DNA from 3 places in the Sorangium sp. So ce726 genome. Region 3 is predicted to be linked to each of the others. Evidence: riboswitches for the same ligand, from Rfam matches in the RefSeq annotation. Region 3 holds a riboswitch; each other region holds the start of a gene.
What was found. A riboswitch is a leader RNA that binds a small molecule or an ion and turns the genes downstream of it on or off. The one in region 3 is predicted to bind cobalamin.
Positions count from the first base shown of each region.

Region 1: another riboswitch for cobalamin. It lies ahead of WME79_RS01360 (energy-coupling factor ABC transporter permease); the one in region 3 lies ahead of WME79_RS21855 (TonB-dependent receptor domain-containing protein).
Region 2: another riboswitch for cobalamin. It lies ahead of WME79_RS04820 (TonB-dependent receptor); the one in region 3 lies ahead of WME79_RS21855 (TonB-dependent receptor domain-containing protein).

Region 1 is NZ_CP150349.1:348,764-358,784, reverse strand. Features, by position in the region: gene WME79_RS01375 (3-hydroxyacyl-CoA dehydrogenase family protein) at 115-1,005, shown strand; gene WME79_RS01370 (enoyl-CoA hydratase/isomerase family protein) at 1,597-2,424, shown strand; gene WME79_RS01365 (hypothetical protein) at 3,136-3,264, shown strand; cobalamin riboswitch at 3,572-3,779, shown strand; gene WME79_RS01360 (energy-coupling factor ABC transporter permease) at 3,878-4,591, shown strand; gene WME79_RS01355 (hypothetical protein) at 4,615-4,926, shown strand; gene WME79_RS01350 (CbiQ family ECF transporter T component) at 4,916-5,665, shown strand; gene WME79_RS01345 (energy-coupling factor ABC transporter ATP-binding protein) at 5,662-6,489, shown strand; gene WME79_RS01340 (CbiX/SirB N-terminal domain-containing protein) at 6,465-7,652, shown strand; gene WME79_RS01335 (DUF3209 family protein) at 7,676-8,050, shown strand; gene WME79_RS01330 (WD40 repeat domain-containing protein) at 8,077-10,021, shown strand, end outside.
Region 2 is NZ_CP150349.1:1,295,172-1,305,192, forward strand. Features, by position in the region: gene WME79_RS04800 (haloacid dehalogenase type II) at 1-520, opposite strand, end outside; gene WME79_RS04805 (LysR family transcriptional regulator) at 713-1,651, shown strand; gene WME79_RS04810 (hypothetical protein) at 1,639-2,133, opposite strand; gene typA (translational GTPase TypA) at 2,201-4,087, opposite strand; cobalamin riboswitch at 4,250-4,457, shown strand; gene WME79_RS04820 (TonB-dependent receptor) at 4,696-6,897, shown strand; gene WME79_RS04825 (hypothetical protein) at 6,911-7,405, opposite strand; gene WME79_RS04830 (hybrid sensor histidine kinase/response regulator) at 7,861-9,765, shown strand; gene WME79_RS04835 (DNA-directed RNA polymerase) at 9,944-10,021, shown strand, end outside.
Region 3 is NZ_CP150349.1:5,847,759-5,857,779, forward strand. Features, by position in the region: gene WME79_RS21850 (hypothetical protein) at 1-997, opposite strand, end outside; gene WME79_RS21855 (TonB-dependent receptor domain-containing protein) at 991-3,024, opposite strand; cobalamin riboswitch at 3,232-3,458, opposite strand; gene dhbC (isochorismate synthase DhbC) at 4,108-5,367, shown strand; gene WME79_RS21865 ((2,3-dihydroxybenzoyl)adenylate synthase) at 5,364-7,034, shown strand; gene WME79_RS21870 (isochorismatase family protein) at 7,130-8,122, shown strand; gene WME79_RS21875 (siderophore-interacting protein) at 8,170-9,015, shown strand; gene WME79_RS21880 (2,3-dihydro-2,3-dihydroxybenzoate dehydrogenase) at 9,028-9,804, shown strand; gene WME79_RS21885 (PepSY domain-containing protein) at 9,940-10,021, opposite strand, start outside.

The sequences.
Region 1 (10,021 bases), 5.5 Mb from region 3:
TCGCGCGCTTCTGCTTCTGTGGCGCGGGGACGTCCGAGCGGGCGGGCCGTCGGGCGGTCTGGCCGCGGCGAGGGCGGTTCACCGCGCTCTCGGGTTCGGCTATCAACCGCGGCCATGGAAGCTACGACGATCAAGCGCTTCGGGGTGATCGGCGCGGGCCAGATGGGGCGAGGCATCGCCCAGGTCGCCGCGGCCGCGGGCCTCGAGGTGGTCCTGTGCGACGTCTCGAGGGCGCTGGCGGAGTCGGGCAAGGCCCAGATCGCCGCCATTCTCGCGAAGCAGGTGGAGAAGGGCAAGCTGGCCGCGGAGGCGCGGGAGGCGCTCCTCGGCCGCGTCGCGGTGGCCGACGGGATCGCGGGCCTGGGCGGGGTCGACCTGGCCGTGGAGGCGGTGACCGAGAACTTCGAGGTGAAGAGCGGGATCTTCAAGCTCGCCGACGCGGCGCTGCCGAAGGGCGCGATCCTGGCGTCGAACACGTCGTCGATCTCGATCACGCGGCTGGCGGCGGTGACCGGGCGGCCTGAGCGGGTCATCGGGATGCACTTCATGAACCCGGTGCCGCTGATGAAGCTGGTCGAGCTCGTCCGTGGGGTCCAGACGTCGGACGCGACGTACGAGGCCGTCCGGGCGCTCTCGGTGGAGCTCGGCAAGACGGTGATCACCTCGAAGGACCAGCCCGGGTTCATCGTGAACCGGATGCTGATCCCGTTCCTCAACGAGGCGTGCTTCGCGCTCCAGGAGGGGCTGTCCACGCCGGAGGACATCGACGCAGGGGCGCGGCTCGGGCTGAACCACCCGATGGGGCCGCTCGAGCTGGCGGACCTGATCGGGCTCGATACGGTGCTGTCGATCGCGGAGGTGCTGCACCGGGAGTTCGGGGACTCGAAGTACCGGGCGGCCACGTTGCTCCGGAACCTGGTGGCGGCGGGGTGGTACGGGAAGAAGAGCGGGCGGGGGTTCTACGTGTACGACGAGAAGGGGCAGAAGAGCGGGCGGGCGGTGTAGGCGGCTGCTGCGGAGCCAGGGAGGGAGGGGGCGCCGCGCGGGGGGCCGGCGGGGTAGGGCCCCTCCCACGAACTCGCGCCTTTTGGGGGGCTATGGCCGGCTGAACGGCGGGGCCGGTCCGGGAGGGCGTCGCAGGGAGCGGGCCGGCGCTCGGGTTCGTGGGGCCCTACCCCGCCGGCCCCCCGCGCGGCACCCCCTCCCTCCCTGGCTCTCTCCAGGGGGGATCCAGGGGGGATGATGACGGGGAGCGACGACGGTAGCCGCGCGAGGCGAATACGGGTGTGCGGCTCGGAGGACGGGCGGTCTGCTCGACTCACTACGATCGCACGCGGGCTCGCGACAGGGGCGTCACGTCGCGCGCACCCGCACTCAATCGATGAGTTCGGATCGTCGAGCGACGGGCCGTGTCCCGGAACAGACGCGTGACATCCTCTGGAAATCGCTCGCTTGGAAATCGCTCGCTTGGAAATCGCTCGCTCGTCGGCTCGGCAACGGCCTCGACACAGCGGGATCGGGCGGACACGGAATGACGCCTTCCATGGCCCACGGCAGGCGCTTCCCCCCGGCGCGGGGCGCTGCTAACCACGCTCCATGACCGCTCAAGAACAGCAGCCGGGGGCCCCTGCTCGCGGTACGCTCCAGTTCGTCGCCGTCGAGCGCGCGGATCACGTCGCCACCGTGACCATCCAGCGGCCCGACAAACTCAACGCCCTGAACCCCGCCGTCCTCGGCGAGCTCACCACGGCCTTCCGCGATCTCCTCGCGCCCGCCGACGGCAACGAGGTCCGCGCGGCGGTGCTGACCGGCGCCGGCAAGGCGTTCGTCGCCGGCGCCGATATCGCGGAGATGGCGGCCATGAACAGCATCGCCGCGAAGCGGTTCGCCGACGCAGGCCACCGGCTCGCCGAGCTCATCGAGACTGCCCCCTTCCCCGTGATCGCCGCCGTCAACGGCTTCGCGCTGGGCGGCGGCTGCGAGCTCGCCCTCGCCTGCGACTTCATCTACGCCGCCGAAGGCGCCAAACTCGGCCAGCCCGAGGTGAACCTGGGCGTCATCCCAGGGTTCGGCGGGACCCAGCGGCTGCTGCGACGGGTCGGGCCCGGACGCGCGCGCGAGCTCGTCTATTCAGGAGACATGATCACCGCCCAGCAGGCGCTGTCGATCGGGCTCGTCAACGCCGTCTTCCCGGCGACCGAGCTCCTCGCGCGCGCCCGCGAGACCGCCCTCAAGATCGCCTCGCGCGGGCCGCTCGCCGTCGCCGCCGCCAAGCGCGTCCTCCTGCGCGGCGAGAGCCTCGACCTCGCCGCCGCCAACGAGCTGGAAGCCCAGGCCTTCGCCGCGCTCTTCGGCAGCGATGATCAACAGCTTGGAATGAAAGCGTTCCTGGCGAAATCGCAGGCCACGTTCACCGGGAAGTGAGAGCTCCGAAGGCGCGAACCGCGCTCGACGGCAAAAAAATACCGCGCATCACGCTGGAGGGGGGCCCAGAATGACCGCGGCAGGGACACCGCGCCGGAGTCTTGAACGTCCGTCACGGTGCTAAGAAACAAGACCGCATGCGCTCCGGGCTGGGGGGTCCGCGCCGGTGCGCATGCGGTAGTCAGATTGTGGCATCCGCAAGCGCGTTGTCGATAACAAAGTGCAACGCCTGCACGCCGAGCGAGCAGAGCGCTCAAGGCGCGAAGACGGCCAGGCGGGCGCGCGACCCACAACCACCAGCTCTGCGGGAATTCACGTTCGAGCCGGGCATACCCCTCCACCGAAGACAGCGCTCAGCGCAGCGTTCGTCTCGCATTCCGAGACGAGCGAACACGAAATCCCCCATCTCTTCAATAAGAGATGCCACGAGGCAACGGGCCGTACACCGGACACCTGCTCCCGAGTAAAGAGCCAGGACGAACAAAGCACACTGCGGAAAGAACGCGCCGGCGCCTTGTATTCAAGCGCACGAGAGACCCCATGCGGGCGCAGCCCGCGACAGGCGCTGGACCCTCGCGGCGATAAAGTAAACAGATTTTATCTAAGGCGGACATAATTCAAGACGTGTGCTCGACGACTCTTCGCATGATGCGTCTGGGTCAATTTCTCGGCCATCGCATCACAGGGCCTCGATCGCTCGCCGGCGCGTCCATGTCTGCTCGATGGGGCGCCGACGGGCGCGCGGCGCGCCTCGGCAGTGATGGCCTCGTGCGCCTCGGCAGCGCCCCCGAGGGCGGGGTGCCCACCTGCGCGGGCATCACCGCCGCACCGACGCTGTAGACGAGGGCGCTCGCGGCGGGCCGCGGCGAGCCGGACCGCGCAAGGCGGAAGCTCGCGCCCCCGGGTCGACGCACCCGGGTTCGCCCGGTCCGCGCCCTCAGGTGGGCGCGCCCGGCTCCCGCGATCGCGTCGCCAAGACGCGCAGGCCGACGCGCAAGGCAGCGCGCGCGAGGCGGAGCTGGCCCGCGCTCGACGGGAAGCTCGTCTGACATGCCGTGCCGCATGCAGCGCCCGCTGAGCACCTCCTCGGCGATCGGGGCGCGACGTCCTTGACGCCGGGCGCGAAACGGGATTACCGAGCACCGGCCTGACAATCCATTCCTCGGGTGCCCTCCGGGGCATAACAGGGAAGCCGGTGCAAAACCGGCGCGGTCCCGCCACCGTGAGTGGGGAGCTGCCTCCGAAGACCACTGGGCCTCCTTGGAAAAGGCCTGGGAAGGTGGACGCAGCGCAGGGAGCTCGATCAGCTCCCTGAACCCATGAGCCGGGAGACCTACCCGAGCCCCCCACGAGGTGCAGCTTGCGCACGTCTTCGTGGCGTTCGGGTGCGGACTTCACCCGGAGCGCCGAAATCGGTCTTCACGGCCGCGCTGTGTCGATCGCCGCCGTGTCTATAGGGACGCTCCTCTCGCCCCGGCCCGCGGCCGCGATGCACCTCGCGGAAGGCGTCCTGCCGCTCGGCTGGTGCGCCGTCTGGAACGCGCTCGCCCTGCCCTTCGTCGCGATCGCCCTCCACCTGCTCCGGCGCCGCACCCAGCAGGACACCTTCTACAAGCCGTTCGTCGGCCTCATCGCCGCCGCCGTCTTCGCGATCTCGTGCATGCCCGTGCCGGTGCCGACCGCCGGGACCTGCTCCCACCCGTGCGGCACAGGGCTCGCGGCGGTGCTCATCGGCCCCTGGATGACCGTCCTCGTCACCGTGGTGGCGCTCCTTATCCAGGCCCTCTTCCTCGCGCACGGCGGCCTCACCACGCTCGGCGCCGACGTCGCGTCGATGGGCATCGCGGGCGCCTTCACCGGATATTTCGCCTTCCATCTCGCGCGGCGCTGCGGCGCGAACCTGTGGGTCGCGGGGTTCCTGGCGGGCGTGACGTCGGACTGGGCAACCTACGCCACCACGGCGCTCGCGCTGGCGCTCGGGCTCTCGGGCGAGGGGTCGGTGACGTCCATGTTCACGGGTGTCGCCCTCGCCTTCGTCCCCACCCAGCTGCCGCTCGGCCTTCTCGAGGGCGTCATGACGGCGGGGGCGCTCGCCTTCCTGCGCGCCCGGCGGCCCGACATCCTGGACCGGCTCCAGGTCGTCCGGCTCGCCCCGAGGGCGTCGTGATGCGGCGGCTCGGACAGCGCCCGATGTCCGCGCTGCTCGCGCGGCGCGCGCGCGCGGCGCTCCAGCTCGCCGCTTCCCTCTGGCTCGCCGCCTGCGGCAACGCGTCCTGGGACGGCGTCGACGAGGCCGTGGTCCGCCGCGTCGCCGAGGACGCAGGGCGCCACGACACGGGGCCGCTGTTCGCGGGCCTCGAGGGCGACCTCCTGCTCTTCGCGTTCCTCTGGGCGGGGCTCCTCGCCGGCTTCGCCCTCGGCTATTTCTCGCGCGTGCTCTTCGTCGAGCGCGCCGGCGCGCCCGCGGGCAAGGCCGGCGGCGAAGGCCTCCGTGCGGACTGATTCCCCCGCGCGGCTCCGCGACGTGGACGCCCGGCTCCGCCTCGGGGCCGCCGTGGCGGCGTGCTGCGTCGCCGCGGGCGCGCGCTCGTCCGTCACCCCGGCCGCGCTGCTCCTCCTCGCGTGCGCGGCCCTCCGCCTCCAGGGCACGCCGGCGCGCGCCGTCCTCCGCGCCGCCGCGCCCGCGGCGTGGATCGGCGTGGTCGCGGCGGCGCTCGCGCTCGCGCTCACGCCGGGGGCGCCGCTCTTCCCCGGCGCGCCGTTCCCGGTCGACGCGATCACGGCCGAGGGGGCCCGCCGCGCCGTGGCCATCGGCGCGCGCGTCCTCGCGGCGGCCGCGGTGCTCCGCTGGCTCGCCGGCGCCGCCGCGCCCGCCGAGATCGAGGCGGCGCTCGCCGGGCTCGGCGTCCCCGCGGCCCTGGTCGAGCTGCTCGCGCTGACGCGGCGCTTCGCCGGCGTGCTCCAGCGCGCGGCCGACAGCGCGTGGAGCGCCGCCGCGCTCCGCGGCGGGTTCACCCGCCCCGGCGCCGCCGCGCGCTCGGCCGGCGCCGTCGCGGGCGTCGTGGCGCTCCGGACGCTGGAGCGCTCCGAGAGCGCCGCGCTCGCGATGCAGCTCCGCGGCTACCACGGGAAGCTCCCCGTCGCTGACCGAAGGACGAGCGCGCCCGCCGCGAACCTCGCGTTCGCCGCCGCCGCCCTCGCGGCCCTCGGGCTCAGCGTCGCCGCGGGAGAGGCCGGATGATCGCGATCGCGCTGCGCGCCCCCCGGCTCGGCTACCGGCACAGCGAGCCCGTGCTGCGCGACGTGCACCTCGACGTCGCCGAGGGCGAGTCCGTGGCGGTGCTCGGCGGCAACGGCGCCGGCAAGACAGCGCTGCTCCGGACGCTCGTCGGCCTCCTCCCGGCGCCCGGCGGCGGCGTCGAGATCGCCGGCCGCCGCGTGGGCTCGCCCTCGGACGCCGTCGCCGCGGGCGCCGCGCTCGTGCTCCAGGACCCGGACGACCAGCTGCTCGGCGCGACGCTCCTCGACGACGTCCTGTTCGGCCCGAGGAACCTCGGCCTGCCCGCGCCCGAGGCGCGGCGCCGCGCCGAGGAGGCGCTCGCCGCCGTGCAGATCGCGCACCTCGCCGATCGAGCCATCGAGGCGCTGAGCTTCGGCGAGCGCAAGCGCGCGTGCATCGCCGGGATGCTGGCGATGCGGCCGCGGGTGCTGCTGCTCGACGAGCCGACCGCGGGGCTCGACCCGGAGGGCGAGCTCGCCCTGTGCCAGACGCTGCGCGCGCTCTCCGAGCAGCAGGGGACCACGCTGGTCACCGCGACACACGCGGTGGATCTCGTGCCGCTCTTCGCCACGCGCGCGGTCCTGCTGGGCGACGGTCACGTCCTCGCGGACGGGCCGCCGCGCGAGGTGTTCGCGCGGGGAGAGCTCCTCGCGCGGGCGCGGGTGCGGCGGCCGTGGGTCGCCGAGCTCTGGACCCGGATGACCCCCGTGCCGCCGCGGGGCGGCGCGGGCCTACCGCTCACCCTGGAGGAGGCGCTCGCGTGCATGACGACGGTCTCCTGCTGATCGGCCACGGCAGCCGCGACGCCGCGTCGAACGCCGAGTTCGAGGCGATCGTGGCCGATTACGCCGCGGCGCGGCCCGGGATCGCCGTGCAGCACGGCTACATCGAGCTCGCGACGCCGCACCTCGCCGACGCGCTCGCGGCGCTCGCGGCGCGGGCGTCGCGGGTGGCTGTCGTGCCGCTCTTCCTGTTCGCGGCGGGGCACGTGAAGAACGACATCCCGCTCGCGCTCGATCGGGCGCGGGCCGCGCACCCGGGCGTGCGCTTCTCGGCGGCGCGGCCGCTCGGCGTGCACCCGGCGCTCGCGGAGCTCGCGTTCGAGCGCGCCGCGACCGCGCTGCCGGCCGACCCGGCGGCGCGGGCCCGATCGGCGCTCGTCGTCGTGGGGCGCGGGTCGAGCGACCCCGACGCGAACGGCGACTTCTGCAAGACGGCGCGCCTCATCGGCGAGGGCCGCGGGCTCCAGCTCGTCGAGCCGACCTTCATCGGCATCACCCGGCCCTCGGTCGAGGAGACGCTGGAGCGGGTCGCGCGGCACCGGCCGGAGCGCGTCGTGGTGGTCCCCTACTTCCTCTTCGCCGGGCGGCTCATGACGAAGCTCGCCGAGCAGGTCGACCGCTTCTCGTCGACGTACCCGTGGATCCGGGCGTCGCTCGCGCCGCACCTCGGCCGGTCGAGCGCGCTCGAGGGCCTGATCGACGAGCGCGCGCGCCAGGCGTTCGCCGGCGAGGCGCCGCTCCCCTGCGACACGTGCATGTACCGCACCGCGCTGCCGGGGCTCGCCCGGGAGGTCGGCGGGCTCAAGGCGATGCTCTACAGCGTGCGCCACACGCTCACGCACACGCAGGCGTCGAACCACCCGCACGCCCACCGCTCGCTGCGCAAGCACGTGCTCGTCTGCGGCAACGCCGACTGCGTCGACCGCGGCAGCCTGGCGCTGCTCGAGTCGGTGCGCCGCCTCGTGAAGCAGGCCGGCCAGCAGCAGCAGATCCGCGTGACGAGGACGTCGTGCATGGGGCGCTGCGGCGAGGGGCCGACGGTCGCCGTCTACCCCGACGGGGTCTGGTACCGCGGCGTCCGCGAGGAGGACGCGAAGGACCTCGTCGAGGAGCACCTGCTCGGCGACCGGCTGGTGGCCCGGCTCGTCGACGACATCATGCAATGAAGGATGGATAGGAGAGAACCGATATGGCCTGTCACGAGATCGCCGCGCTCCGCCTTGGGCTCATGAACATCCTGGGGATCGACGATCCGGGCGAGCGCGCGCACGAGCTCGCCGAGCTCGGCGCCGCGGCCGCCGAGCCCGGGCCGGTCTCGGCGATGCTGCGCGCCGGCGACCTGAAGAACCTCTCCCGCCTCTTCGAGGGGTCGCTCGTGGAGCTCCAGGAGAAGGTCGCGAAGACCCCTCCAGGGGACGCCAAGCTGCCTTACCTGCGCTCGCTCCTCATCCTCACGAAGCAGGTCGAGCTCGATCTGCGCGCCCAGGTCGACGGGCTCGGCCGGCTCTACCGGGAGCTCGAGGAGATGCACGACTTCGTGCACGAGATCTACCCGGCCGAGTGAAGCGCGCGCCGTCCACCTGAGGGCTCATGTGGCGAACTCTCGCAAGGTACGAGCGCGTCGATCGCATCGGGGCGGCCCACGGCCGCCTCGTCGCCCGCGTCGACGGCGCCGTGCTCCTGATCATCGATCTCGATGACGGACGCGCGCTCAGGCGCGAGCGCGGCACGCGCTGGGCTATCGGGCCGAGCGGCATCGCGATCGCCCACGGCGAGCACGTGACGGGCGTGGCGCTCGACGGGGTGACTCCCCTCGGCGCGCGTCGCATGAAAGCGAACGTGAGCGCGCTCGCGCTGGCGACGGACGGGCGGCTCGCGATAGGCACCAAGGATCAGGTGGCGCACGTCGGCGATTGGGCGCGTGACCACTTCACCTACGCCCCGCCACAGGTCCCCCATGGCGCCGCCGACGTCTATTCGCCGTGCATCCACGGCATCGGATTTCTCGCTGACGGCGGCGTCCTCGTCGTGGGCGCCACGGGCACCGTCCATCGGCTCGACAAGGGCGGCGCGCTCGTTGCGAGCCTGTCCTGGGATGACCTCGCGTACAGCGATGAGGTGGATATCCATGCTGTCGGTCACAGCGGCTGCCTGATCAGGACCGATCTCCTGCTGACCGAGGGGATCGGACGCGTGACGCCGGACCACGCTCTCGTCGATGAGCAATGGGGGGGCGTCGACCTCGCATTCCCCTGGCTCCTCATTCGCGGCGAGGCGATCGTTCGGTTCGACCACGACGGGAATCAGGTGGCGCGGATCCCGATCGACGATCCACGCGCGGTGGCGGTCGGGTGCGACGGCGATGCCGCGGTGATCGGCCGCAGCGACGGGACGCTCGCATGGCGTTCGCCCGATGGCGGTGATGTGCTCGAGGAGCTCGACCTCGGCCTCGGGACCTTGCGCACCGTCGTGGTGGCGGAGGATCGGCTCATCGCGCTCGACGCCGATGGATCGCTCTTGCTCGCCGCCAGAGGGGGCGCCTCCGGGCGCGCGCTGGGAGCGCCTGTGCGGCCCGCCGGCCTCACCCCGGCGAGCGTCCTTGATCTGGGCCCTGTCGGGATAGCGTCGTGGGGCCCGGCAGCGCGCACCATCGGCGTCCTCGACGAATCGTTCCGGGTCCATGACGCCGAGGACGGGCGCTGCCTTACCGAGCTCGCCGACGGCGAGGCGATGGACCTCTTTCGCGCCGAAGGCGCGTGGATCGTCTACTTCCGCAACGCGATTCACGTCGTCGATGGGGCGACGTTGACCACGATCGCACGCGCGCGTGTCCCGCCCGACAACCTCCGTTACGCGGCGACGTCGGGGCACGGCGTCATCCTGGCCTCGGTCGCTGGCCTGGTGCGCGTCGACGTGCGACGAGCGTTGATCGAGCGCATCGACGCCGGGGCGTATCTCGCCGAGGGTACCCTGCGCGCGAGCGTGGACAACGTCATCGCGACCGCGAGGCGCCTCGTCGTGCAGCGCAGGAGCAGCACCACCTGGCTGATCGCGCTGCCGAGCGGCCAACGAATCGCGGAGTTTCCCGAGCAAGACGCGCGCTGGTCGGCCTCACCGGACGGCGCGCTCCTCGTGGATGCGAATTCGGGTGTGATCCGCCGCACGAGCGACGGCGCGAGGGTCGGCCAGCTCGACGACGTCGGCGATACCGCGTCCACGGTCCGTCACAGGCGCCACGTCGCGTGGTTTCCCGACGGCCACGCCCTGGTGCGGGCGGGGGACGGCGCAGCGATCTTCCTCCGCGACGGCACGCGCAGGCGCACGCTGTCCGAACGCGGCGAATCACGCGTCAGCGTGTCGCCCGACGGCGCGCGGTTCGCGCTTGGAGACGAGGGTTATCTTGCGATCCACGACGGAGCTGGCGCGCTCGTCGCCGAGCATCGCTGGAGCGGGCTGGCGCGCATGCCGCACTTCATCACGCCGTCGCGCATCCTCGCGACGACGCGCAATATTTCAAGCGACAACCAGGTCCCAT
Region 2 (10,021 bases), 4.6 Mb from region 3:
CCTCGATGGCGGCCCCGAGCATCTTCGGCGTGAAGTTCGACAGGAACGAGAGCCGGATCCCCGCGCCCCTCAGCGCCCGGAGCGCCGGCATCACGTCGGGCCACGCCCGGAGATCGAGGTACGCGCCGAGGAGCCGCGCCCGCTTCTCCTCCCCGAGATCGAGCGCCAGCGCGCGCTCGGCGAACACCAGCGCATCCGCCGTCACCTGCCAGAAGTCGGCATACTCGTGGGACGCGACCCGGAGCCACGTGTACTCGAATTGCCGGGTGCGCCACGCCTCGCTCAGCAATGCCCCCTTGCCCGGACAGAGATCCTCCGCGAGCGCCGCGATCGGCCGCGGATCGAAGATCGGAAAGGCGTCGAAGGCGACCGCCCTGATCTTTGATCCTGCTGCTGGCCGCGGCGGCGCCGGCCCATGCTGCGCGGCACAGGAGGTGGTCCCGGCCGGGGCCGAGCCCAGGAAGCCCGCCGCGGCCGTACCGGTCACGCGGTGGAGAAACTCACGACGATTCGTCAACATGCCGGCCTCCATCAGATCATCTGACGTGAACCACGCGACCTGCGAGAGCGCGAGTGCGCGGGTGCGGGAACGCACGCGGGAGAGCATGCGCGGTCCACCGTTGCCCGGGGATCCACCATCGACGTAGACTCGCCATGCACCTTTGCATGGCGCGGAGCGCTCTCCGGCAGCAGCGCCCCGCGCCCCGGAGCCATGCTCGACTGGGACGATCTGCGCTACTTCCTCGCCGTCGCGCGGCACGGCAACCTCTCCGCCGCCGCGCGCGTCCTGAAGGTCACCCAGCCGACCGTGGGGCGGCGCGTCGCGGCGTTCGAGCGGCGCCTCGGGGCGAGGCTCTTCCAGCGCTCACCGTCGGGGTTCGCGCTGTCGGCCGCGGGCGAGAGCGTGCTCGGCCACGCCGAGCGCATGGAGCAGGACGCGCTCGCCGCCGAGCGCGCCGCCGCCGGACGCGACGCTGGCCTGAGAGGCCACCTCCGTATCACCGCGTCCGAGTGGCTCGCCACGCGCGTCCTCGGGCCGATGCTCGTCCCGTTCCTCGCGCGCCATCCCGCCATCTCCGTCGATCTCGTCGCGGACGCGCGGTGGCTGAGCCTGCCGCGGCGGGAAGCGGACATCGCCCTGCGCCCCGCCGCGTTCGAGCACCACGAGGTCTTCCAGCGCGAGGTCGCGCGGATCGGGTTCGGCCTCTATGCATCGGAGGCCTACCTCGCCGAGCACGGCCCGCCGGACTTCGACCGGCAGTGCGCGGGCCACTCCCTCGTCACCATGAACGACGATCCTCCGGCGATCGCCGACCTGTCATGGGTGCGCGCCGTCGCCGCGAAGGCCCGCGTCGCCGCACGCACCAACGGCCGTGAGCCCCAGGCGACGATGGGGGCCGCCGGCGTCGGGCTCGTCTGCCTGCCGCGCTACCTGGGCGACGCGACCGCCGGCCTCTGCCTGCTCTCGCCGCCCTCGCCGCCGCCAGGGCGCAAGCTGTGGCTCGGGGTGCACCGCGATACGCGCGGGGTGCCGCGCGTGAAGGCGCTCGTCACGTTCGTCGTCGACGCCCTCGGGCCGCTCCGGAGCGCCCTCGATCCCGGCGCGCGGCCGCGCGCGTCAGGCCACGAGCGCCCCCGCTACCGGCCCTGATCGCGCTGGCACGCCCTGAGCGCCTCGAACGGCGCATCGCACGTCGGGGGCAGGAAATCGGTCGTGCACTCCGAAACGCGCCCGCTCAGGCAATCGAAGAGCGACGCGATCGACGGCGCGAGGAACGCGCAGGGGATCTGGTCCGCGGAGGCGACGGTCTCGCCCGCGCAGTCGAAGAAAGGAGCGGTCAGCGCGTTGCAAGGGCGCTGCTCGGAGAGCAGGTCGGCGCATTGCTCGCGACACCGGAGCTCCGGACACGTGACGCCGTCGAAGAGCGAGCAGAAGAAATCGCACGAGGCCTTCTGCTCTTCGATCGAGGGCCCGCCGGAGCTCGCCGACTGCGAGCCCACGGCCGCGCCAGCGCCCCCGGCGCCATCGGAGCTCCCGGGGAGCCCGTCGACGACGACCGCCCCGCCGCAAGCGCCCGCCCCCGAGAGCGCGACGAGCGAAGCCAGGAAAGCGAAGAGCTGCGTCGTTCTCATCAGGGCATCCTATCGCGCGGCAGGCACGGCAGGGGCGCGCGTCGGACGTTCCGCGCGCCCCCGCCGCTCACTCCACCGCCTGCGATTGCTCGATCGCGTCCTCGCGGCGCTCCCGGCGGTTGCACGCGAGCACCTTCTTGCGGACGCGCACCGCGTCGGGCGTGACCTCGACGAGCTCGTCGCCGTCGATCCACTCCATCGCCGTCTCGATCGTGAGCAGCCGCGGGCTGGCCAGGAGGACGTTCTCGTCCTTGCCGTGGTTGCGCACGTTCGACAGCTTCTTCTCCTTGATCGCGTTGACGTCGGTGTCGTTCGGCCGGTTGTGCTCGCCGATGATCATCCCCTCGTAAACCTCGACGCCGGGGACGATGAAGAACATCCCGCGCGGCTGCAGGTGGTGCAGCGCGTACGGGGTCGCCACGCCGGCGCGATCGGCGACGATGGCGCCGGTCGGGCGGCGTATCATCGGGCCGCCCCAGGGCGCCCAGCCGTCGAACATCGTGTTGAGCAGGCCCGTCCCGCGCGTCGCCGTCAGGAAGTCGCCGCGGAAGCCGATGAGCCCGCGCGACGGGACCCGGAACTCGAGGCGGGCGCGGCCGAAGCCGGGGTTCGTCATCTTCACCATCCGGCCGCGCCGGGTGCTGAGGCGCTCGGTCACGATGCCGACGTAGGTGTCCGGCACGTCAATGACCACGAGCTCGAGCGGCTCCATCACCTCGCCGTCGATCTCGCGCGTCACCACCTCGGGGTTCGAGAGCTGCATCTCGTACCCCTCGCGCCGCATCGTCTCCACGAGGATCGCGAGCTGGAGCTCGCCGCGGCCGAGCACCACGAACGTGTCGGGCACCTCGGTCGGCTCCACCCGGATCGCGAGGTTCTTCATCGCCTCGCGCTCGAGCCGCTCCTTCAGGTGACGGCTCGTCAGGAACTTCGACTGCTTGCACTTGCCGGCGAAGGTCGACGTGTTGACGCCGATCTTCATCTTGATCGTCGGCTCCTCGACCACGATGCGCGGCAGGGCCTCGGGGTGCGCGGGATCCGTGATCGTGTCGCCGATCGTGACCGAGTCGAGCCCCGCGATGGCGACCACCTCGCCTGCGACGGCGCTCTCGACCGGGACCCGCTTCAGCCCCTCGTAGACGTAGAGCATCTTCACGTAGCCGCGGGACTGGCCGTCCTCGGTGAGGAGCGCGACGTCGGCGCCCGACCGGGCGGTGCCGCGGACCACGCGGCCGACCGCGAGCCGGCCCACGTAGTCGTCGTGGGTCGTGTTGCAGACGATGACCTGGAGCGGCGCGTCGGGGTCGCCGGAGGGGCCGGGGACCCGCTCGAGGATGGTCTCGAAGAGCGGCTCGAGGTCCTTCGCCTCGTGCTCGAGCTCTCGCTTCGCCTGGCCGAGCTTCGCCACGGCGTAGAGCGTCGAGAAGTCCATCTGCGCGTCGCTCGCCTCGAGGTCGCAGAAGAGGTCGAACGCCTCGGAGAGCACCTCGTGTGCGCGCGCGTCGCTCCGGTCGATCTTGTTGATGACCACGATGATCGGGAAGCCGCGCTGGAGGCACTTCGAGAGCACGAAGCGCGTCTGCGGCAGCGGGCCCTCGGCGGCGTCGACGAGGAGGAGCGCCCCGTCGGCCATCATGAGCGTGCGCTCGACCTCGCCGCCGAAGTCGGAGTGGCCGGGCGTGTCGACGATGTTGATCTTGACCCCGCGGTACCGGATGCTGGTGTTCTTCGCGAGGATGGTGATGCCGCGCTCCCGCTCGAGGTCGTTCGAGTCCATGACGCGCTCGGCCACGACCTCGTTCTCTCGGAAGGCGCCCGACTGGCGCAGCATGTGATCGACGAGGGTCGTCTTCCCGTGGTCGACGTGGGCGACGATGGCGATATTGCGGAGATCATTACGGGGCATATACGGCGGCGGCCGTGTAGCACGCGACCCACGGAGGAGCGAGCCCATCCTCGCTAGAGCCCGAACGTTCGGCCTGCACGGCAGCCGCCCGGCGAGGCGCTTGGGGCGCTTGGATGGAGAGCGCGAGGCGCGCGCGTGGCGCGGATGAGCCCGGGCGCGCCGAGCGGGCGAGGGGAGCGCTAGCGATTGACAGCCGAAGGCGCACGGCCATAGGGTGCGCGCCGTGCTGGTGCCCGGGCGCTCGCCTGGGCCGAAGAGGGAACCCGGTGAAATTCCGGGGCTGCCCCGCAGCGGTAAGCGAGAACGACCTCCACCCCATGCACTGGCCCGCCGAGGGCTGGGAAGCGGTGGACAGTAGGGAGCCGGCCAGGCCGGAGCGCTCGCGAGCCCGAAGACCTGCCAGCGCCCGGCGGCGGGAGACATCCGGCGCCGGTTCGACCTGGGAGCCTCGAGGGAGGCGGTGAGGTCCGAGCCGGTGCAGCTCTGCCTCTGCCACGTCCCGGATACCGAACCGCCCCCCGCGTCGCCTTCCGGTCGCCCGTGGGGGCGAGAGGTCGGTCCAGCGCACCGTGCGATGGCCAGCCATTTCGTCCTCGCGGAGCTCGACGCGAGCGGCCCGACGCCGCTCCGCGCGATTGCGGCGAAGGAGGACACGAATGCTGCGCGAGACGGTCACGACGAGCCACGGGCACCGCCATCCATTTCATCTGCTCGCCGCGTTATCCATGGTGCTGGCCGCCGCGCGGCCCGCGCGCGCCGAGGGCGACACCCCCGAGGCGCCCGCTGCCCCGCCGGAGGCCGCCGCTGCAGCGCCCACCGGTGAGGGCGCGCCCGCGGGCGACGCCGCGATCGAGGTCACGATCCAGGCGGAGAAGCCGGGCAGCGAGGCCGCGTCGCGCGTCTCCGTCGGACGCCGGGAGCTCGAGCTCAGGCCGAGGCTCCGGCCGGGCGACATCCTCGAGTCGGTCCCCGGGCTCTTCGCCGTGCAGCACGCGGGCGGCGGCAAGGCGAACCAGTACTTCCTCCGCGGGTTCGACGCGGACCATGGGACCGACGTCGCCTTCTTCGTCGACGGCGTGCCCGTCAACATGGTCAGCCACGGCCACGGGCACGGCTTCACCGATCTCTACTTCATGATCCCGGAGCTCGTGACAGGGCTCGACGGCTACAAGGGGCCTTATTACGCGAGCATCGGCGACTTCGGTACGGCGGGCGCCGTCAACCTGCGCTTCGCCGAGAAGCTCGAGGAGAGCTACGCGCAGGTCAGCCTGGGGCAGTACGGTATCCAGCGCGGCCTCGTCATCGCCTCGCCGGATCTCGGCGACGCGTGGCGCGCGGTGGCCGCGGCGGAGATCTACCGGAACGACGGGCCGTTCCTGAGCCCGGAGCGGCTCAAGCGCTTCAACGTGTACCTGCGGGCCACGCACGATCTCGGCAACACCGGGAAGGTCCAGATGACATGGATGTCGTACGGATCGACCTGGCACGGCTCCGGCCAGATCCCCGCGCGCGCCGTGTGCGGCGAGGGCGAGCAGGGCGGCCTGAACCCGCCGCCCTCGGCATTCGGACAGCCGTGCATCGACCATTTCGGCGCCGTGGATCCGACCGAGGGCGGGGCGACCGAGCGCCATATGGCGTCCGTCGCTTACTCGACCGCGTGGCGGGACGCCGATCTGAGCGCGCTGGCCTACCTCGTCCGTTACCGCTTCACGCTGTACTCGAACTTCACGTTCTTCAGCGAGGACCCCGTCCACGGCGATCAGATCGAGCAGAACGACGACCGCACCGTCGGGGGCGCCGATCTCCGGTTCCGCAGGCAATACGAGTTCGGCGGGGCGAGGTTCACGACCTCGCTCGGCGCGCAGATCCGCGCGGACGCGATCGACAAGTCCCTCCACCACGACGAGGCGCGCGAGCGGATCGAGGAGAAGAGCAGGACCCACGTCGACGAGAGCCAGATCGGCGTCTACGTCGAGCAGGACGCCCGGCTCCGGCGCTGGCTCCGCGTCGTGCTCGGGGCGCGCGGGCAGTGGATCGACGTCAACGTGGACGACCCAGGCGAGGACCTCGAGGCGGCAGGGAACAGGTCGAGCGGCGCCCGGGGACAGATGCAGCTGCTCCCGAAGCTCACGGCGATCGTGTCGCCCGCCGAGGGGGTCGATCTCTTCGCCCACTTCGGTCGGGGCTTCCACTCGAACGACGCGCAGGGCGCGGTGCTGGGCGAGGGGGCGGCGACGCTGATCACGCCCGCGATTGGCTACGAGGTCGGCGTGCGGGTCGCGCCCTTGCGCGGCCTGTCCCTGAGCGGGGCCGCTTTCCTGCTCGACCTGGACTCGGAGCTGGTCTGGAGCGGCGACGCGGGCGAGACCGAGGCGTCGGGGCAGACGCGGCGCTACGGGATCGAGATCGGCGGGCGCTACCGGCTCAGGAGCTGGCTCTTCGCGGACGTGGACGCGACCTTGACCCGCGCGCGCTTCCGCGAGAACGCCGGCAACGCGAGCGCGGTCGCCCTCGCGCCGACCCAGACGCTGACCGCGGGCGTCGGCGTCCGCCCGACGTTCGGCGCGTTCACGCCGTTCGCGGCGCTGCGGGTCAAGGCGATCGGCGCGCGGCCCGCGACCGAGGACGAGTCGCTCACCGCCGAGGGGTTCACGGTCGTCGACGCCAACGCCGGGCTGCGGTGGAAGAACGTCGAGGTGGCCGTGGACATCCAGAACCTCTTCGACACGACGTGGCGCGAGGTCCAGTTCGCGAGCGAGTCGCGGCTGCGGTACGAGCCGGCCGCGGTCACCGGGATCCACTACTCGCCGGGTTGGCCGTTCACGGCGATCGGGCGGGCGACGCTGTACTGGGAGTAGGCGCGGCGCCGGCTCATGTCCGGCGGAGGTCCTCGCGCAGGGCGTCGAGCGACGCCCGGAACGCGGCTTCGCTCACCGCGTCGCCCGACGCCGCGGTCAGGAGCTCTGCGAACATCTGCCAGGCTTCCCGGATGTCACATACCCTGTGCGGATAACGCTGGCGGGCAATGAGCGTGAGCCCTGTCACGACGCTGCGAACCATCGCCGCCTGGAACCCCGAGCCCTCGAAGACGACCGCTGAACACCTGATGGTTGCGCTCGCCTCCGCGAGGAAACTCGCGATCGCCCTGCGCGCGGGCGCCGGCGGCAACGACGCCCCGCTCTCGACGAGGGTGAGCAGCCCTATGCCGCGCGGGTGCTTCTTCGCGAACTCCGCGCACGCGTCCCTCAGGTGGCGCGCGCCGTCCTCGGTCGTCTCGCGGCGCCAGATGACACAGAAGATCTGGTGCCAGGAAGCCAGGACGTAGTCCGGTTGTCTGGTGACCAGGTGCCAGGGGTCAGGATGCATGATCGTGCTCGTTCTGGAGCGGTCGCGGCGGGGATGCTCGCGGCGGCCTCAGCGTACACCGGCCAGGATACACCGGCGTTTCTTCGCCCGCGACACGCACGCACACCAACTCGAGCGTGAGCCACCGGGCGTCGGCAACGGATCGGCGCCGCGCGCTCCCGGAGCTGATTGGCAAGATCAACCCGGTGCCCTCGAGGTCGGGTGGCTCGCACTGGACACGTTCGATGGCTCCACAATCGATGAGTCCGTCTTTGCACTCTCGAACCGCTCCAGCGGGTAGCGGCTGCCCTGCGCGGCCGCCAGCGGGCGCCCTCGAGGCCGGCTCATAGGGCCATTGCTGTGCTCGTCACTCGCCGCTGCCGGCCGCCACGATGACGGCTCGCGGACGCGGAGAGCAGGACAGGAAGGGAGAGCATGGCATGGCGAACGTGTAACCATGCTGTAGGCTGTGCCGCATGGATCCGACGGGGCTCGGCGCCGATCTGCAATTCCGCATGCTGGTCGAAGGCGTGAAGGACTACGCCATCTTCATGCTGGACACCGAGGGGCGCGTGATCACGTGGAACGCCGGCGCCGAGCAGATCAAAGGATACTCCGCGCAAGAGGTGATCGGCTCGCACTTCTCGCGCTTCTATCCGGCCGAGGCGATCGAGCGGAGCTGGCCACAGACAGAGCTCGCCGAAGCGCGGCGCGTAGGCCGCTTCGAGGACGAAGGCTGGCGCGTGCGCAAGGACGGCTCGATGTTCTGGGCGAACGTCATCATCACGGCCCTCTACGGCCCCGACGGTGAGCTGCGCGGCTTCGCCAAGATCACGCGCGATCTGACCGAGCGCAAGCGCCAGGAAGAGTCGCTGCGGCAGAGCGAGGAGCGCTTCCGCATGCTGGTCGAAGGCGTGAAGGATTACGCCATCTTCATGCTCGACCCCGAGGGCCGGGTGGCCACGTGGAACGCCGGCGCGGAGCGGATCAAGGGATACTCCGCGCAAGAGGTGATCGGCACGCACTTCTCGCGCTTCTATCCGGCCGAGGCGATCGAGCGCGGCCGGCCAGAGATGGTGCTCGCCAGCGCGCGGCGCGAAGGCAGCTTCGAGGACGAGGGCTGGCGCGTGCGCAAGGACGGCTCGGCGTTCTGGGCGAGCGTCCTCGTCACGGCCATCCACGGCCCGAGCGGCGAGCTTCGCGGCTTCTCCAAGATCACGCGCGACCTGAGCGAGCGAAAGCGCCTCGAACAGATGGAGTTCAACGCGCGCCAGATGGAGGAATTCGTGGCGATGCTGGCGCACGAGCTGCGCAATCCGCTGGCGCCGATCGCCAACGCGACCAGCGTCCTCCAGCTCGAAGGCAAGGACAACGCCCAGGTCGTCTGGGCGGCCGGCCTGATGGAACGGCAGGTCGGTCAGCTCGTGCGGCTCGTCGACGACCTGCTCGACGTGAGCCGCATCACGCGCGGCAAGATCGCCCTGGAGTCCAAGCGCGTCGATCTCGCCGACGTCGTGACGCGCGCGGCGGAAGCGTCCCGGACCTGGATCGACGCGCGCGAGCAGGCCCTCGAGGTGCAGCTGCCCGCCGAGCCGCCCGCCGTCGTCCAGGGCGACCTGGCGCGGCTCACCCAGGTGGTGAGCAACCTGCTGCACAACGCGGCGAAGTTCACGCCGCCGCGCGGCTCGATCCGGATCACCCTGGAGGCGGACGACGCGCACGCGACGCTCCGTATCCGCGATAACGGTGTGGGGATATCGCCAGAGCTGTTGCCGCAGGTGTTCGACCTGTTCACGCAGGGGGATCGCAGCCTCGATCGCGCCGAGGGCGGGCTGGGCCTCGGATTGACGATCGTGCGCCGGCTGGTCGAGCTGCACGGCGGGACGGTCCAGGCGCTCAGCGAGGGGTCCGGCCGCGGCAGCGAGTTCATCGTGCGATTGCCGCGGCAGACGCGCCCTCTCGCGCCGTCGACGGTGGGCGCGCCCGCAACGCAAGCCGGACGCAAGCTGCGCGTCCTCGTCGTCGACGACAACCGCGACTCGGCCGAGAGCATGGCGCTGCTGCTGAAGCGCATGGGCAACGACGTGCACGCCGTGTTCGACGGTCCTTCAGCGCTCGAGCTCGCGGCGCAGCTCCAGCCGGACGTGGTGCTGCTCGATATCGGCATGCCGGGCATGACAGGGTATGACGTCGCGCGCGCGCTGCGTCGCATTCCGGGCCTCGCGGGCCTATCGCTGTTCGCGATGACCGGATACGGCCAGGAAGCGGACCGCCGCAGGACCCGGGAAGCCGGGTTTGACGTGCACCTGGTCAAGCCGATCCGCACGGACGTGCTGAAACAGCACCTGGCGAACATCGCCGATCGTCCGGGAGCTGGCTGAGCGCCTCCTCCCGTCACGCGCCCCCGAGGCGGCGGCGACTCCGCCGTGGCGTCGCCAGGCACCCTCGCGGCGAGCGGCTCGCTGGCCCGCTGTAAGCTGCGCCCGGCCGCCGCGTTGCGAAGAGAAGAATGAGGTGCGCCGCGGCGATCTCGCCGAGGCCTCCTCCACGAGGGCTTCCATGCCGTTCTCTGTCCACACGACCCACGCCGCGGCGCGCCGGCGCCTGTCCACGCCGTCCGCCCCGCTCTTCCTGGCG
Region 3 (10,021 bases):
AGGCGCGGTCCCCGGCCGACGCGCTGCCCGCGTACGCCGTCGCAACGATGACGTCCTCGGAGGCGAAGGCGAGCGTGGGCTGGACCGCGGCGCCGAGCGCCCTGGCCACGCCGAGCCGCTTGATCTCCTCCGGGGGCGAGGTGCGAGCGTCGTAGATCACGATGTCGCTCGTCGCCGGGTCGTACTCCATCGTTTCGGTGTTGAAGCGGCTCGAGCAGGCGACCGCCAGCCGCTCTCCCGAGGGCGACACGGCGAGACGCCCGCAGCCGTAGAGCCCCTGCACGTCGACCGTCCATGTGACAGCGCCCTGCCCCGGCGAGACGCCCACGAAGCGCCCTTCGCCAGCGGTCGAGAGGTCCGCGGCGAGCCGGCCGAGCGATACGACCACGTCGTCACCGATGCGCGCCATCCCCGACGGGCGCGGCAGGAGCCCCTCTTCCTCCTCCGGCAGGGCGATGCGCCCCGCGATGGAGTACTCCTTCGTGTCGACGATCAGGAGATCGCCGCCCTCGTCGAACGGCTCAACGCCCGGGCTCGGGTTGCTCCCGTAGCGCGACACGAGCGCGCGGTCCGCGTCCACCTCGATGTAGTCCTGAGGGTTCGACTCGAACCCCTGCCCGACCGGGAGCTGCGCGAGCACCTCGGCGGTCTCGAGATCCATCCATGTGATCACGTTCGTGCCGAACCGATCGAGCAGGACCACGCGGCCGGACGGCGGCGCCGCCCTCGGGACATCGACGTCGCCGGACAGCGCGAGGCTGAGCCCCGGCTTCGCCGAGCCGCTCGACACGAAGGAGGGAGACAGGGTGGTCCCGTCGAGCTCCGACACAACGATGTTCGTCGACTGGTAGTCGCTCGTCACGATGACGACGCCGCTCTCACACGCGTCCCCATCACCGCCGCCGTGGACGCCGCCCGTCGACGGCGGCGGCGAATCCACGTTGCACCCGAGGAGCGGAATCGAGATCGCGATCGCAAATAGACTGATCTTCACCATGTTGACTCCAGTGTGAAAAACACGCTCCGTCCCGGGAGCGGAAACCCGACGACATCCGTACGCCGCGCGTCCAGCAGGTCCGCGACGCGACCTCTCACCGCGAGGTGCCCGCCGAGCCACCTCGCCTCCGCGTCGAGGTCGAGTGTCGCTTGCTCCGCGATCACGCCGAGACCGGCGGGATCGGCGTACCGGCTCGACTGGTACACGGCCCGGAGCTCGCCCGACGCGCCCGAGAACACGGCGCCGCCCGGGCGCTTCCACTCGGCGTGAAGGCGCGGCGCGACGACGAGGCGCGAGCGGAACGGGAGGATGTCGTTCCTCGTCGTCCGCCCCGGCGTCGTGTCCCGCGGATCGAGGAGCGTCGCCGCGATCTCGGCGCGGAGGAACCGGGTCACCTCGACCCCGGCCAGGAGCTCCGCGCCCACGACGCGGGCGCGGCCGACGTTGTACGGCCTCACGTAGCCCTGGCCGGATTTCTCGTACGCGACGAGCCCGGAGACAGCGCTCCCGAACGCGAACACATCGACGAAGGCGCCGCGCAGCACGGCGCCGCGCCCCGTCTGCGCCCGGATCCCGGCCTCGATCGTGGCGCTGGACTCCGGCTCGAGCTCCGCGTTGCCGTGGACGAAGCCGGAGACGCCGTACACCTCGCCGAGCGTCGGGACGCGGACGTAGCGGCCCACGGTCGCGAGGAGCCGGAGCCGGTCGCTCCCCGCCTCCACGCCGACCCGCCCGGTCGGGACGAGCACGTCGCAAGGGCGCTCCCGGTCCGCCCCGGTGGCGTGGCACTCCCCGCTCGCGAGGGCGTGCAGCGCGAGCCCCTCGCCGAGGCGCGCCGCCGCGCTGACGGCGCCGCGCGCGAACGAGCGCTGCGCGCGCGCGAGCGGTACGTCGTCCGGCGCGCGCGAGATGCCCTCGCGCGCGACCGAGAGCACGGGCCGCACCTGGAGCTGGTCGGCGAAGGAGAGCGTCGCCCCGAGCGTCTGCTCCAGCCGGCGGCCGGCGAGGCGTAGCTCCGGCGTGAGCAGCGCGAGCTCGAAGAGGGGATCATGGATCTCCGACCGCGCCTCGATGAACGAGGTGCGCGCCTCGAGCGTGTGCTGCGCCTCTCCGCCGAACGGCACCCGCGCCACGACGGACGTCAGCACGCGCCGCGATTCGCTCCGCGCCTCTCGGGACGGCAGGAGCGCGAGCCTCGGCACGCCCTGCTCGCGGCCTGTGCCGTTCGCGATCACGTCGACGATCGCGCCGCCCCCGAGCTCGACGCGCGCGAGCGCCCAGGCGTCGATCGTGCGCACGTCGGCGTTCTGCCGGCGCTCCACGGTGTCGTCGCTCGTGTTGTTGAAGAGCGTCCCGCGATCGTTGACGAACGCGTAGCGGTTCGTCGCGGCCTCGGCGCTCACCCCGGCGATCGCGCTCACCGGGCCCGCGCTGGCGCCGGCGAACGCCCACCCGCGCCGCGCGCCGAGCGAGCCCGCCATGGCGCCCACGCCGGCCGTCGTCCGGGAAGGCCGCCGCGGCTCGAAGAAGATCGCGCCGCCAGGGCCGAGGCGGTCGGCCTCGATGGGCGCATGGCCGCGGTAGATCTCGATGCGCTCGATGAGCCAGAGGGGCACGAGGGAGAGATCCGCCGTCCCGACGACGTCGTCGTTCAGGCGGACGCCGGCGAGGTACACCGGCGTCTGCGTGGCGGTCGCTCCCCGGAGGGCCGCGGTCGCCGGCCCGCCGAAGCCGCCCGACTCGATGATGAGCACGCCCGGCTGCGTGCGAAGCACGTCCGCCGCCCCGAGCCCCGCGCCGGTGAGGCGCTCGCGGGTCAGCACCGACCCCGCGACGGACCTGTCCCTGGGCGGCGCGGGCGCGCGCATGCGATCCCCCTCGACGTGCACCTCCAGCGAGGCCGTCTCCGGCGGAGCGGCAGCGTGCTCGCCCCCCTTCTCGCCCTCCGGCCTGCGCAGATCGTCGGCGCGGGCGGCCGGCAGGGCCGCCACGGCGCCGCAGGCGGCGAGCGCGAGCCAGCACGCCACGCCGGCGCTGCGGCGCCGACGCGACCGACAATCCGAGGAATCAACCATTCACGCGCCGCCTGCCCGCGTTGACCCAGCGCTGCTCCGGGTGAGCTGAGAGCCGAAGCGAGGGGGCTGCGTGACGGGCTACGGCACCGCGCGCGTGCGAGGTGGTCCAGAGCCTGCGCGCCTTCCCCTCGAAGGCTCAGGTCAGCGCGCGCCAGCGCACCGGCGCGCGCACCTTCGGCAGGTCTTCGGACTCACGGGCGCTGCGGCCGTCGCCGGTCGCTCTCCTACAGATCACCGCTTCCCAGGCTGCTCTGGTGCGTGCCCAGTGCTTCTTGGTGATGGTCGTTCCCGTTCACCGCTGCGGGGGCAGTCCCGGATTCTCACCGGGTTCCCTTTTCAGCTCGCCAGGTGATGGCCGGACGAGCACCGATGGCGGGGCGACTCGTCGCACCCGTCACGCAGGATGTCAACGCTGAAGCGAAGGCCCAGAGCGCCCCGTCCACGGGCCCACCGGCGACGCACACCCGAGACAGAATCGGGAGTCCCTTGACAGTCCTGCGCGCTCGTGCCATGAGTTACTTGAAACTGATTTTCTTTATCAGAATCTAGCGGCCCGAGACCTGACGTCCAGCGCCCGATGATCCGAGCCCACGTGGCTCTCGACGCCCATCGGAGCTGAATGTGACGAGTCCATTTCGACGCTCGCGCCGACTCTGCCCCTCGACGCCTTCGCTGGCGGAGCGCGCGCGGCTCCTTGCAGCCGCGCGCCTGCCCATGGCTGCCGAGGGCGCGCGCCGGCGCTCCTGTAGCGCGCAGCGGCGCCGTGGAGCCGGAAGCGCTGTCGAGCGTCGGGCGACGGGCCTGCGGCGCGCGCTGTCGGCGCGTGCCTCGATCGGACCGCGCGCCGGGCGTCCATCCCATCGAGTTCGACCCCGCGGAGCGCCTCGCGCCGAAGGCGCGGGCCGCGGGGGCCGAGCCGCGCCCGGGCGCTAGCGCCGGGAGCAGCGCCGCTGTCGCGCGGTGACGGGCCCGGCGCCATGGCGCGGGCGCCCCGCCGCAGCCGCTACCCATTTCCACACCTTCAAGGAGTGTTTGATGAGTTCCATCTCGATGCCGGCCTCTGTCGCGCTGCCCGCGGTGAACGCAGGGCAGCTGTTGAAGCAATACACCCCTGAGTCGTCGTTCTTCTTCGCGTCGCCGACACGCACCCTCCTCGCGCAGGGCGTACACGACATGATCCTCGAGCCGAACGGCGCGGATCAGGGCGATCGCCTCGCGGACCGCGTCACAAGGGTGCTCGCGGCGGCGTCGAGAGCCGGCCAGGGGCTCCCCATGGTGGTCGGCGCGGTGCCGTTCAACAGCACGTCGCCCGCGCACCTCATCGTGCCGAGGGCGATCCAGAGCGCTGGCCCGCTCAACCACACGTCGGAGGCGCCGAGATCGCACCTGCCGATCACCATCCAGGAGCTGCGCCAGGTCCCCGAGCCCCGCGACTACGTGCGCGGCGTCGAGACGGCGGTGGGCCTGATGCGGTCCGAGGCGCTGAGCAAGGTGGTCCTCTCCAGGATGCTGGAGATGGTCGTGCGAGAGCCGGTCGATCTCCGCCTCGTCCTCCAGCGCCTCTCGCAGCAGAACCGGAACGGCTACACCTTCGCCGCCAACCTCTCGGATCCGACCGCGGGGCTCTCCAGCTCCGAGCGCGGCGTCCCGACCTCGCGCGCGCGGACGCTCATCGGCGCGAGCCCGGAGCTGCTCCTGTCCCGCTCCGGGCTCCGGGTGATCGCCAATCCGCTCGCCGGCTCCGCGGTCCGCAGCCCGGACCCCGACGAGGACCGCCGGCGGGCGATCGCCCTGCTCGCGTCCGAGAAAGACCGGCACGAGCACGCGATCGTCGTCGACGCCGTCGCCGCCGCGCTCCGGCCGTTCTGCCGGCGCCTGAGCGTCCCCGACGAGCCTTCGCTCACGCAGACCCCGACGCTGTGGCACCTGTCGAGCCGGCTCACGGGGGAGCTGCGCGATCTCTCGATCTCCTCGATGAAGCTGGCCACCGCGCTGCACCCGACCCCCGCGGTGTGCGGATACCCCACGGACCGCGCCCGCGACGCCATCGAGGCGATCGAGCGGTTCGACCGCGGGTTCTTCACGGGGCTCGTGGGCTGGTCCGACGCCAGCGGCGACGGCGAGTGGGCGGTCGTCATCCGCTGCGCCGACGTCGCCGGCCGGGCGCTCCGCCTCTATGCCGGGGCCGGGATCGTCATCGGATCGAACGGCGAGCACGAGCTCGCCGAGACCACCGCCAAGCTCGGGACGATGCTGAACGCGCTCGGCCTCAACCAGGCGCCGGAGCGGGCATGAGCGCTCCGGAGGAAAGCCGGCAGGCGCCCGCGCAGGCGCAACCGCAGGCGCTCGACGGCTGGACTCCGTGGCCGGCCGAGATGGCCGATCTCTACCGGCGCGCCGGCTACTGGCGCGGCGAGACCTTCGGGCGCCTGCTCCGCGAGCGGGCCGCGCGGCACCCGGATCGGATCGCGCTCGTCAGCGGCGATCGCCGGCTGAGCTACGGTGAGCTCGATCGGCGCGCCGATCGCCTCGCCGCGGGCCTCCTGCACCTCGGGCTCCTGCCGGGGGATCGCGTCGTGGTCCAGCTCCCGAACATCGCGGAGTTCTTCGAGGTGTGCTTCGCGCTGTTCCGGCTCGGGGCGCTCCCCGTGCTGGCCCTGCCCGCGCACCGGCGCGCCGAGATCGCGTATTTCTGCGAGCACACCGAGGCGGTCGCCTACGTCATCGCCGACCGGGACGGCGGGTTCGACTACCGCGAGCTGGCGAGCCAGCTCCGGCGCGACGTCAGGACCTTGCGGCACGTGCTCGTGGCCGGCGAGCCGGGCGAGCACACAGCGCTCTCCAGCCTGGATCGGGAGCCCGTCGAGCTCCCGGAGCCCGCCGCGGGGGACGTCGCCTTCTTCCAGCTGTCCGGCGGGAGCACCGGCGTACCGAAGCTCATCCCGCGAACGCACGACGACTACCTCTACAGCGTGCGGGCCAGCGCGGAGATCTGCGGGCTCGACGAGGGCAGCGTGTACCTCGCCGTCCTCCCCGTCGCGCACAACTTCACGCTCAGCTCACCCGGGAGCCTGGGCGTGCTCCACGCCGGCGGCCGCGTGGTGCTCTGCCGCCGCCCCAGCCCGGACGAGGCGTTCCCGTGGATCGAGCGGGAGCGGGTCACGCTGACCGCGCTCGTGCCGCCGCTCGCCTCGGTCTGGGTGGAGTCGGCCCGGACGGCGCGGAACGACCTGTCGAGCTTGAAGGTGCTCCAGGTGGGCGGCGCCAGGCTCCCCGCGGAGGTCGCGCGCCGCGTGGGGCCGACCCTGGGCTGCAAGGTGCAGCAGGTGTTCGGGATGGCGGAGGGGCTCGTCAACTACACCCGCCTCGACGACCCCAACGCCGTCGCGATCGAGACGCAGGGCCGGCCCATCTCGCCCCACGACGAGGTCCGGGTCGTGGACGACGACGACCGCGACGTCGAGCCCGGGCAGGTCGGTCACCTGCTCACGCGAGGGCCCTACACGATCCGCGGCTATTACAGGGCCGACGCGCACAACGAGAAGGCGTTCACGCGCGACGGCTTCTACCGCACGGGCGATCTCGTGCGGCGGACCCCGGAGGGCAACCTCGTCGTGGAGGGCCGCGCCAAGGATCAGATCAACCGCGGCGGCGAGAAGATCGCGGCCGAGGAGGTCGAGAACCACGTCCTCGCGCACCCGGCGGTGCGCGACGCGGCGCTCGTCGCCATGCCGGACTCCCACCTCGGCGAGCGATCGTGCGCGTTCCTCGTGGCCCGCGGGCAGCCGCCGCCAGCGAGGGAGATCAGCGCCTTCCTGCGCGAGCGCGGCGTCGCCCAGTACAAGGTGCCCGATCGCATCGAGTGGCTCGACGCCCTCCCGACGACGAGCGTCGGCAAGGTGGACAAGAAGGCGCTCCGCCGGTGGATCGCCGACAGGCTCGCGCAGGGAGCGCGCGCCTGAGAGGACAGCGCGGGCCCAGGCGGCGCAGCGACGCCCGCGGCCCGTTCCATCGACAGGAGCGCTGCGACCAGAAGAGAGAGAAGAGAGGAACGACCATGGCCATCCCCCGCATCCAGACCTATCGCATGCCACGAGCCGAGGAGCTCCCGGAGAGCCGGGTGTCATGGCGGCCGGACCCGGGGCGCTCCGTCCTCTTGATCCACGATATGCAGGAATATTTCCTCGGCTTCTACGACGCGAGCGCGTCGCCGATGGTCGAGCTGATCGAAAGTGCCCGCCTGCTCCGGGAGCGGTGCACGGCGAGCGGGATCCCGGTCGTCTACACGAAGCAGCCCGCCGAGCAGACGAGGGCCCAGCGCGGCTTGCTGACGGATCTCTGGGGACCCGGGCTGACGCAGCAGCCCGACAAACACGAGATCGTGCGCGAGCTCGCGCCGGGAAGCGCCGACACCGTGCTCACCAAGTGGCGTTACAGCGCCTTCCAGCGCACGGAGCTCCTGGATCTCATGCGCCGGTGGGGCCGCGATCAGCTGATCGTGTGCGGCGTGTACGCGCACATCGGGTGCCTGCTGACCGCGTGCGAAGCGTTCATGAACGACGTCCAGCCGTTCCTCGTGACCGACGGGACCGCCGATTTCTCCCGGCAGCAGCACGACATGGCCATCGCCTACGTCGCGCAGCGCTGCGGCGTCGCGCTGCCGACGAGCGACGTCCTGGCCGCGCTCGCGCCCCGCGAGCGGGCGAGCGCCCCGCAACGCGCCATGCCAGCGCCGGCGCCGCTCGGGGGGACGCAGGACCGGACGCCGTGGGTCGAGTGCCTGCGCGGCGACGTGGCCGAGGTCCTCGACCAGCTCCCCTCGGCGATCTCCGATCGCGATAACATCCTCGATCTGGGGCTCGACTCGATACGGCTCATGACGCTCGTCGAGCAGTGGCGCGCCGCGGGGATCGACGTCGCGTTCGTGGACCTCGCCGAGCTGCCGACGCTCGGGCACTGGTGGGAGCTCCTGTCGACCCGGCTGCCGCGCGAGGCGAGGCCAGCGCCCCGGCACCGCGCGGAGGCGCCCCTTCAGGAAGCCGCCCGCTGACCGGCCGAGCTCGCCCCCACGACGGCTTCCCCATGGCACAGGTCACCATGAATCAGGTCGCGACATCCCCACCCAGGACGGTGGCGCGCACCCCGCCGCGCCTCCTCGAGGTGCTGCGCACGACCGCGATCTCCCCCCGCATGCGGCGGATCACGCTGGGCGGCGAGGCGATCGCGGGGTTCCCCGCGCGCTGCGGCGGCGCGCACATCAAGGTCTTCTTCCCGCGCGGCGACCAGGCGGCGCCGGAGCTGCCCACGCTGGGCCCGGACGGCCCCGTGTGGCCTCCGATGCCGCGGCGGCCGATCACGCGCACGTACTCGGTGCGCAGATTCGACGCGCAGGCCGGCGAGCTGGACGTGGACTTCGTCCTGCACGGGGACGACGGCCCCGCGTCGCGGTGGGCCCACCGCGCCAGGCTGGGCGATCGCATCGGCATCGCCGGGCCGGGCGGCCCCGATCCGATGCTCGGCCCCGCGGACTGGTACCTCCTGGCCGGCGATCTCTCCGCGCTGCCGGCCATCGGCGCGCTTCTCGAGGCCCTGCCGAGGACGGCGCGCGGCCACGCCATCGTCGCGGTCCCCGACGCGGCGGACGTGCAGGAGATCGATCACCCGCCGCACGTGGCGCTGACCTGGATCTACCTGCAGGGTGAGCACGCCCCCGGCCCGCGGCTCGAGACGGCGGTCCGCGCCCTGGGGTGGCCAGAGGGCCGCGTCTTCGCCTGGGTCGCGGGCGAGTCGTCGTCCGTCGTCGCGATCCGCGATCACCTGCTCGACGAGCGCGGACTCGAGCGCGAGGCGCTGTACGCGATCCCCTACTGGAAGGCCAGCCAGTCCGAGGAGGCGTACCACGCGGAGCGGCACCGGATCATGGACGGGCTCGACAGGGCCTGACGGGAGCGATCGATGGAGTTCAAGCACAAGGCAGCGCTCGTCACGGGCGCCGCTCAGGGGATCGGCGAGGCCGTCGCCCGGAGGCTCGCCGCCCGGGGCGCCGCGGTGGCGGCCGTGGACGCGAACCGGGAGCGCCTGGACGCCGTGGTCGCCGATCTCCAGGCGAGCGGCCATCGCGCCGCGGCGTTCGCGGTGGACGTGGCCGACGCCGAGGCGGTCGACGGCGCGGTGGAGCGGATCGAGCGCGAGCTCGGCCCCCTCGAGATCCTTGTCAACGTGGCCGGCGTGCTGCGCGTGAGCGCCGCCCTCTCGCTGACGAGCGACGACTGGGAGCGCACCTTCGCGGTCAACACCAGGGGGGTGTTCAACGTGAGCCGGGCCGTGGCGCGCCGCATGGTGCCGCGCCGATCGGGGTCGATCGTGACGGTCGGGTCCAACGCCGCGCGCACGCCGCGGATGAACATGGGCGCTTACGCGGCCTCGAAGGCCGCCGCGGCCCAGTGGACGAAGTGCCTCGGCCTGGAGCTCGCGCAGCACAACATCCGGTGCAACGTGGTGTCCCCTGGCTCGACGGACACGCCGATGCAGCGCGCGCTCTGGTCGGATGATCGCGGCGCTCAGGCGGTCATCGCCGGCGCTCCCGAGGCGTTCCGGCTGGGCATCCCGCTGCACCGGATCGCCACGACGGATGACGTCGCCAGCGCGGTGCTGTTCCTGCTCTCGGACGAGGCGCGGCACATCACGATGCACGATCTCTGCGTCGACGGCGGCGCCACGCTGGGCGCCTGATCCTGGTCTGGCTTCGTTCGAGCGAGGAATGAGCCGCCAAGGACGCCAAGGACGCCAAGATTTTAAATTCATTGTCTTCTTGGCGTCTTGGCGTCTTGGCGGTTCATCTCTCTGGTTTCCGAGCTGATCGCTGCTCTAGGGGCCTTCCTTCGCGACGTTTCCGAACAGCGCGTCGGACGCCGTACCGACCATCACCACCGCGGCGAGCGCCACGGCG